4 regions of the Sphingobacterium sp. UBA1498 genome follow, and region 2 is predicted to be linked to each of the others. Evidence: riboswitches for the same ligand, from Rfam matches in the RefSeq annotation. Region 2 holds a riboswitch; each other region holds the start of a gene.
What was found. A riboswitch is a leader RNA that binds a small molecule or an ion and turns the genes downstream of it on or off. The one in region 2 is predicted to bind S-adenosylmethionine.

Region 1 (2,188 bases), on a different contig from region 2:
GCGCAATAGTCCTTTGAACACACCCGCATGCGCTTGATCTTCGTCACTCAATTGTTGGTGGGTCGTTGCGGCTGGATGAATAATCAGCGATTTAGTATCGCCTACATTAGCTAAATGACTGATTAATTCTAAACTGTCGATAAAGTCATTGGCTTTCTGTGCTGCATCGCCCTTTAGCTGGAAAGAAAGCACTGCGCCGTACCCATTTTTAAGATATTTTTGCGCATTAGCGAAACTTGGAGAGCTTTTTAATCCTGGATAATTTACCTTTTCTACCTGAGGGTGGGCCTCAAGCCATCTAGCGATTTCCAACGTGTTGTCGACATGCCGTTGTACACGTAAAGACAATGTTTCAAGGCCTTGTAACAACAAGAATGAATTGAAAGGAGAGAGTGCTGGTCCAAAATCTCTCAATCCCTCTACACGCGCGCGAATTGCAAATTGTATATTGCCAAATGGGCCATTTTCACCAAAAATATCTGAAAAGACCAATCCGTGATAGCCCTCAGATGGTTCAGAAAATTGTGGGTACTTCCCATTTCCCCAGTTATAGTTACCTCCATCAACGATGACGCCGCCAATGCTTGTTCCATGCCCACCAATCCATTTCGTTGCCGATTCAACGACCACATTTGCGCCATACTCTAAAGGTTTAAATAAATAACCCCCAGCTCCAAATGTGTTGTCAACAATTAATGGCAAATCGTATTTTTTGGCTACAGCGGCAATTTTTTCAAAATCAGGAATATTGAAGCTTGGGTTCCCTATTGTCTCGACATAGATTGCCTTAGTTTTATCGTCAATGAGCGCTTCTATTTTATCAGCTTCAGCATCGGTGGCAAAACGAGCTTCAATACCTAGCCGTTTAAATGCAACTTTGAATTGATTGAATGTACCTCCATATAAGTTGGACCCTGCAACGAAATTGTCACCGCTTTCAAGAATATTATTTAATGCAATAAACTGCGCTGCCTGACCAGATGCAACTGCGACTGCGGAAACACCACCTTCTAAAGCTGCAATCCGTTGTTCAAATACATCCGTAGTTGGATTCATGATCCGGGTATAAATGTTTCCAAACTGTTTTAATGCGAATAGATTGGCCCCATGTTCTGCATTTTCAAAGACAAAAGATGTTGTTTGATATATAGGAACTGCTCTGGATCCTGTGGTAGGATCAGCGACTTGGCCAGCATGAACCTGTAGTGTTTCGAATTTCAAATTTTTGTTAGAAGACATAATAGATCAGATTTTAAGGTTTCAAAAAAGAATTTGTAAAGGTAAAAGAGAAGCATACACACCTACTTGGAAGGTCTGTCAAATCGTTATCCAAGAAAAAGGAAATGATTTTTAACAAGCAGGGAAGTGTGTATGCATACGCATTCGCATCGATACTTTTTTACGATGTAGTACACTTTTGCTGTTCGCAAGGTTCAGTTGTATTGAACCTGAATTTTTAATGGATTTCAGTAATTTAATAAGCATTGTCTTATATCATTTATATGCTCCAAAACGATATTATTTTGGACAGGAATTGGCACCTTTTCAAGCAAATTGAAGGTTGCCAGTGGGTCATTGAGCCAGTCTCTCGCCACTTCTTTATAAATCAAGACCTACTGATTAAGGAAGGTGTTGATTAGAAATCTTCTTTCGAAGACGACACAAATATAAACTTCTTTTTTATTAAAGCAAAAGAAATACGTTTTTTTTACTTAAAAGAGCGTTACTTCGGGAGCTGTAATCGCATATTTGTTATTCAATATTGATACATAAATACATAGCTTGCCTTTATGGTTTTCTTAAGTTGATATTTTCTGCCAGCTGATCTAAGTCGGTTAAAAGGGGTTTTAAAGCATCAATTCTGCAGTGGATACCCTGTTGTATGTCGTGATTCGCTTTTCTACCTAACGATATGGAGAGACCAACCAAATGCGAATTGATGCGATAGGAGAGTGCTTGAAAATGATGGATATGGGACCAGTCTACCCACTTGTGTTCAGGTTCCTTCTTCATTTGATTGATCGCATCGGAAAAGAGAGCCATGGCAGTCTGTGCTTTTTTCCGAGCCAGTCGAATGTCGAACGAACTTTGCAGATCATCAGATAGGCGTTTGTTGATAATTTGAAAATAATGGTGGTTATATAATGCGACCTCTTTTGCCAAGTGGACCATGCTCGTGCTTTGGCGT
Region 2 (2,188 bases):
TAATTATTTATTTCTTGGAACTGATGCGATTGAAAATAGAAGGTCATTATTTCGCATGCTTATGTCTTCAACTAAATTCCAACCGTTTAAGCGCTCAGGCTGCGGTGATAAAGATAACAGTTTTTATGAAATTGTCGACTCCGACGCAAAAGCGATTGTACTGTCAGATCTTTGTCAATACGCAAGGTAAAAATCGGGAATATTTGGTCAAGTCGTATTTTTTTTATATATTGCTGGTTATGAGTTTTAAAGAAAAATTAGAGAACTGGCGCACGTCAATCAATCGCGCCGGTAGTGGTGAGGAATTGTATATTTTGCTTTTGAACTACAAAAAGTTTATCAACAAAAATTGGATGGACGATTTTGGCGATCCGGGTAACTGGAAATCGGAATTAAATCAGGTCATCAGCAAAGTAAGAAAGAAAGTGGATGTGGCAGAAATTCAAAATTGCGACGATCTTTCGTCCTACAAAGACGACGCTCGACAAACAGCCCATTCGCTCAATCATACATTAAGATATCACCACTCATTGACAAAAGAGTAGGCTAGGCCTACTCTTTTTGCGTTTATAGGGCTTTACTGTAAAGGAATCAAAACATTTTGTTCCAGACGGACAGGCACCTGCTTCACCGACGTAAAGCCGTCTTCCTTGGAAATAATATTAGAAAGATCAAGCCCCCTTTTGGAGAATGTACTGATCAAAGCTGTTCTGAAGGTAGCTTTCGATGATCCCCAGCCTTGTCCTAAAATGGTGTCGTTGTTGAGCTGGATCAGTTCATCTGTTGAATAATAACTGAATTTTTCCAGTAAGTGTTGGTAAAGATTTGTTGTTGTAGCCATACAATTTAAAAATTTAAAGGATTAAACCATAAACTGTATCCAGATTACTTTGGGAAAATAACCGTTGTATAACGTTTATTTTGGTCGAAACCCGTATTAATTTACCACCGCGGTGCCTTCACTCGGTTGGTATTGCATCATGCAATTCTGAATACTCTACAAATATAGTAGATTATTTTTTTATAATAAAATTTTTTTTGTCTTTACTGCTATTAAACGCTGATAACCGAAAACAGCAGCAAAACAAGCTGGTCGCTTTGACTTTAATTTGGGTATAAAGCGGTTAGCTGATTGGGAAATTTATCATGTTACTGTAATCTCATCGAAAATACTTTAAAAAGCAGAGAGAACACAATACTTTTGCGGCATGAATAGAATTGCGGAAATTAACGAATACATTGCTACCGAACGCGAAGTATTATTGCAACACCCTTTATACCGTAAAATAAAGACGATCAAAAATTTACGTTCTTTTACCGAAGGGCATGTGTATGCTGTATGGGATTTTATGTCTTTATTAAAAGCTTTACAGATCAAATTAACCTGTACCACACTTCCATGGTTCGCCAGTGAACATCCTTCAACGCGCTATTTGATTAATGAAATTGTATTGGCAGAGGAGTCGGATGAATATATCGATGGACGTCGATTAAGCCATTTTGAGATGTATCTCGACGCAATGTCTGCTATGGGAGCCGACCTCCATTTGATCAATAAATTTATTGCCAATGCCAAAAAATCGGATAATATATTCGATGCTATAGCATTGACAACATTGGACAAGCGAATCAAAGATTTTCTGAATTTTACATTCGAAGTAATAGCTGAGGGTGAAGTGCATAAAATTGCGGCGGCATTTACCTTTGGACGTGAAGACCTCATCCCCGGAATGTTTACGTCTATTTTGGAAGAAATTAAAGCGAATTTCCCTACAGCCAATTTAGACAGTTTTATTTATTATTTTCAACGCCATATTGATTTAGATGGCGACGAACACGGTCCATTGGCGATGCAGATGATAACAGATCTTGCGAAGGACGATGAGGTTAAATGGACGGAAATGAAGGAGATTAGTAAAGTTGCGCTGCAAAAAAGAATTCAACTGTGGAATGCAATTGAAGATTCCTTATATGGATAATACGTTAAGCAGATCTTTGAGAACGAAGCTGTCCGACAAGGGCAGCTTTTTTTATGGGACTAATTTTTCGGGTCGACTTGGAAAAATGGTTTTTCTGAAGTTTGTGATCTTAACAGGTGTTAGACATGAATTTCCGAGCATACAGTTTCTTTTATGGCCGATTTTTGGGAGGCAGTTTTTTTTCTCAAAGCCCCATTAGGCCACCATTT
Region 3 (2,188 bases), on a different contig from region 2:
TTAAAAAGTTATCCTGATTCCAGTATGTTAATTAACACTATTTAACACAAGTACCTGACAATAAACACACTGACACTTGCACGAACGCAAATGACTCCGTTGCCAACACGACGACTTGGCTATAAGGTCAATTATGGATATATTAACAATGAAAAAGGGAGCTTATCAGCTCCCTTTCGCGGGTATTTTTATGAGTTAGGCTAGTTTTTCTACAATTTTCTTTGTTGGACCCGGATTACTCATCGTATAGAAATGTAAAACCGGAGCGCCAAACTTGATCAGCTCCTGACATTGTTGTACCAACCACTCTTCTCCGACTTGTCTGACGTCGGCATTCGTTTTACATTCCGAAACAGCATCGCTCAGTTCTTCTGGAATATCGAGATGAAATATTCGTGGTAAGGTCACGAGCTGCTTTTTAGTTGTCAGTGGCTTTAATCCTGGAATAATAGGCACATGTATTCCATTATCTCTACATTTAGTAACAAATTCCTTATATTTTTCGACATTAAAGAACATTTGAGTTACAATAAATTCCGCCCCCATATCGACTTTTTGTTTCAGATATTTAAAGTCAGTATTAAAATTTGGCGATTCAAAGTGTTTTTCGGGGTAACCTGCTACACCGATGCAAAAATCAGTCTTTTCCGATGTGACAATATCCTCATGCAGATACTTTCCTTTATTCATATCAGCAACCTGTTCCAATAGGTCTGTTGCAAAAGCATGTCCACCATCCGTTGGAATAAAATCAGCATCGCCCTTACGTGCATCTCCGCGCAATACTAAGACATTATCTATACCCAGGAAGTTCAAATCGATCAGTGCATTTTCGGTTTCCTCCTTAGTAAAACCACCACATATCAAATGGGGCACTGCATCAACTTTATATTTATTCATGATTGCTGCACATATCGCCACTGTCCCAGGACGTTTGCGATAGGAAACGCGTTCCAGTAATCCACTTGCATGCTCTTTATAGATATAATCTTCCCGGTGGTAAGTTACGTCGATAAAAGGAGGTTTAAACTCCATCAGTTCATCCATGGTTTTAAAAATACTTTGGATGCCCTGCCCTTTCGCCGGTGGCAATAGCTCAAAAGAAAACAATGTTTTTCCTTTGGCATTCTGGATATGATCGATAATCTTCATTAAAAAACTGTTTTTTAGTTTGGTTGGCTTATATCGAAACGCACACGTCGAGGAATCGTTTATCTTCATGTAACTTATCTTTCCCACATGGAGTAGGGTAGAATTTAGCACCTTGAACAATACAGGTTGCTAAGGCTTCAACGGGTCTATTCCCTCGGCCTTTCTCTATAAGCGTTGCTAATATCGTTTTAAAAAATCAAAAGACAAAAATATTTTTTCGAAAAGACTAAAATGGCACCGCAAATAGGGCAATAAGACCTTTGGGCTCTGCTTACACGCAACAAAAGAAATGTATGCACCACCAAAAAATGTTAAAAAAAACAGGCGAAAGTAAGGATCGAGAATCATTGGCTAAAGATGCGCTGCCAGGGAATTCCGTAGATTTTTGAGATAAAATGTTATTAATAAAAGTCCTGTTACGTGGTATTCCTCTTTCGATCCATATTTAAAGCCATCAAATAAATAGCGATAGGCGATCAATGCATCTTGTTCATTGTAAAACAACTCTTTCCAAGATTCCGGCACATCTGTCCACGCCTTGAGCACAATACCGTTCTCAGCATAAATAATTGGCGATTCAACACCATCCATTCGATAATCGTGATGCGTACCAGAACTTGATATATGTTGAAAGTAAGCGATGGAATAATCAACAAAATTCAATGCCCTCGCCTTGACCTCCTTTTCACTTTCTGCTCTTACGGGAGCATTCCGCCACAAATTCACTTGACTGTCAAATTTGCTTGGCGTCTCGCGTATAGGGGTTTTATCTAAGGCAAAGTTAAGATAAAGTCTTTCGGTAGTAGGTACACGCGCTGAGTTAAACTGTGAAAAATCACCTCTTAGCTGAATAAAATCTTTTTTTACCTTAACAATATCCAATGCGATGCTACCTTTTTTCTCGTCGGTCAACTCTAATCTGTCACCATTGAATCTATACTTTCCGAAGAGTAATATATCGTCTAGCGCCAAGACAAAGCGGTCTTTATTATGGAGTGAGAGAAAGGACCGATATAAAGTAGGATCATTCCCATAG
Region 4 (2,188 bases), on a different contig from region 2:
TTTTCCTAATGCATCAACTGCTTGCTTGATTTTAACCAATGACTTTTCGTAATCGTTTTTCCAGATGTTACGGCCTTCAACAATACCTAAAGATAATGTCAATGAAGCGGGAACTTTAGCTAAAACGGTATCCAGTTGGTTTTCACCACGGACAAGATCCAAATGTAAAGCATGAATAGGCAAATTAACCGCGATATCTTCGTTATCTTTTAACGCTTCGAAATAAGTGGTAGCGATTAATTTGATGTTTTTTGCTGCAGCAGCTAATTTTTCAAAAGTAGGCTGATATAGCGCTTTTACTTTAGCATCTAAATCCAATGCTAAGAACGGTTCGTCAATCTGAACATATTGCGCACCAGCTTCAGCTAGTTTAGACAATATTTGCTCATATACAGGGACAAGTTTATCCAATAAATCGATCCTGTCGAAGCCAGCTTCTTTTTCTTTACCGATCAATAGGTAAGTGATCGGACCAAGTAAAACTGGTTTAGTATCAATGCCCAATGATTTTGCCTCGTTGTATTCATTTAAGAATTTTTCAGAAGTCAATTTGAATTCTTGATCTTTTGTGAATTCTGGTACCATGTAGTGGTAGTTTGTGTCCAACCACTTGGTCATTTCCATTGCAGTTACGTCAATTCCTTCTTGTTGGAAACCGCGGGCCATTGCAAAATATAAGTCTAAGCTGTAGTTGTTGTCTACTTTATTCAATAAGGAATGGTAACGGGCAGGAATTGCACCAACCGTAAGGGTTAAATCCAATACTTGATCGTAAAAAGAGAAATCATTGGAAGGGATTAAATCTATTCCAGCATCTTTTTGTGTTTTCCAATTGCCTTCACGTATTTTTTTTGCGGTGTCCAATAATTCCTCAACAGAAGATTTTTTAGCCCAATAGGCCTCATTGGCTTTTTTCAATTCGCGGAACGCGCCCACACGAGGGTAACCTAAATTGTTAGTCAATAACATAATGAATGTTTTTAATATTTTTTTTCAACTATATTTCTTGCTAGAGAGAGAAGGACACACTAGAATTTGGTGACTTCGGCTTATCATTCCCATATACTAATGGGTAGAATTTAGCACCTTGTCAAGGGACAGGTTGCTAAGGCTTCATCGGGTCTATTCCCTCTGCCTTTCTCTATAAGCGATGCTAAGGTAGCGCAATTATTTTAAAAATGCAAATTTTTTATGAAAGTGCACCTATTTTTTATATTCTACTAAGAATGAAATTCTTTTTTTCTCTTCTTTTCATCGAATCATTCCTTTATTTCATAATTCAATGCATTACAGACAAAAAAATGGGAATGATCGTATGACTCATTCCCACTGTTTTTAGCTTACCAAAAGTTTGTAACCTTTTCCATGCACATTTACAATCTCAACTTTACTATCCTCTTTCAGGTATTTTCGAAGTTTACTGAGAAAGACATCCATACTTCTACCAGTAAAATAGTTGTCATCATGCCATATTTTTAATAAAGCCTCCTCTCTTGTCAATACATCATTTTTCTTTAGGCAGAGCAGGCGTAAAAGTTCAGCTTCTTTAGTCGATAGTTTCTGCATCTGCCCTTTATAGGAAATCTGCTGACTTGTGTAATCAAAGAAATAATCGCCAATTTCAAATTTGTCTGCAACTACCTCTTCTTCTTTATCCCGAACACTGCGTTTTAGCAGGGCATTGATGCGAAGTAACAATTCCTCAACCCGAAACGGCTTAGTGATATAATCATCCCCTCCAAGTTCAAAAGCTTCAGTTTTATCTTCCATCATACCTTTCGCTGTGGCAAAGATTATTGGAACAGTATTGTTTGTTTTTCTGATTTCACGTCCAACAGAGAAGCCGTCTTTCTTAGGCATCATGACATCGAAGATGCAGAGGTCATAGTTATTTTTCTTGAACTGGGATATTGCTTCATCACCATCTGTACATAGTGTGACGTCAAATTTTCCCTTTAATTCGAGATAGTCTTTTAAAAGATCCCCCAAATTAGGATCGTCTTCTGCTAATAATATCTTTTGCATAATGAATACTTTAATTTTAACGAATTCCCTTGATGCTGATAAATCAGCTTCCTCTACCTTTGAAATTCTTTTACAGAGGAAATATACAAAAAAGGAACCTTTTATTTTTTTGTAGGCAAAATTACTTCAAAGGTCGTGCCCTTATCTTTTTCGCTTTTAACCG

Region 1: another riboswitch for S-adenosylmethionine. It lies ahead of B3139_RS00595 (O-acetylhomoserine aminocarboxypropyltransferase/cysteine synthase family protein); the one in region 2 lies ahead of B3139_RS16440 (5-oxoprolinase).
Region 3: another riboswitch for S-adenosylmethionine. It lies ahead of metF (methylenetetrahydrofolate reductase [NAD(P)H]); the one in region 2 lies ahead of B3139_RS16440 (5-oxoprolinase).
Region 4: another riboswitch for S-adenosylmethionine. It lies ahead of metE (5-methyltetrahydropteroyltriglutamate--homocysteine S-methyltransferase); the one in region 2 lies ahead of B3139_RS16440 (5-oxoprolinase).

The regions. Positions count from the first base shown of each region.
Region 1 is NZ_DCRG01000001.1:146,341-148,528, reverse strand. It holds gene B3139_RS00595 (O-acetylhomoserine aminocarboxypropyltransferase/cysteine synthase family protein) at 1-1,239, opposite strand, end outside; SAM riboswitch class I at 1,496-1,608, opposite strand; gene B3139_RS00590 (FUSC family protein) at 1,789-2,188, opposite strand, start outside.
Region 2 is NZ_DCRG01000028.1:24,538-26,725, forward strand. It holds gene B3139_RS16435 (hypothetical protein) at 126-545, shown strand; gene B3139_RS16440 (5-oxoprolinase) at 578-841, opposite strand; SAM-I-IV-variant riboswitch at 908-1,001, opposite strand; gene B3139_RS16445 (DUF3050 domain-containing protein) at 1,209-1,979, shown strand.
Region 3 is NZ_DCRG01000023.1:178,578-180,765, forward strand. It holds gene metF (methylenetetrahydrofolate reductase [NAD(P)H]) at 196-1,152, opposite strand; SAM riboswitch class I at 1,224-1,326, opposite strand; gene B3139_RS13965 (hypothetical protein) at 1,504-2,188, opposite strand, start outside.
Region 4 is NZ_DCRG01000014.1:8,967-11,154, reverse strand. It holds gene metE (5-methyltetrahydropteroyltriglutamate--homocysteine S-methyltransferase) at 1-969, opposite strand, end outside; SAM riboswitch class I at 1,047-1,150, opposite strand; gene B3139_RS08885 (response regulator transcription factor) at 1,336-2,025, opposite strand; gene B3139_RS08880 (sensor histidine kinase) at 2,127-2,188, opposite strand, start outside.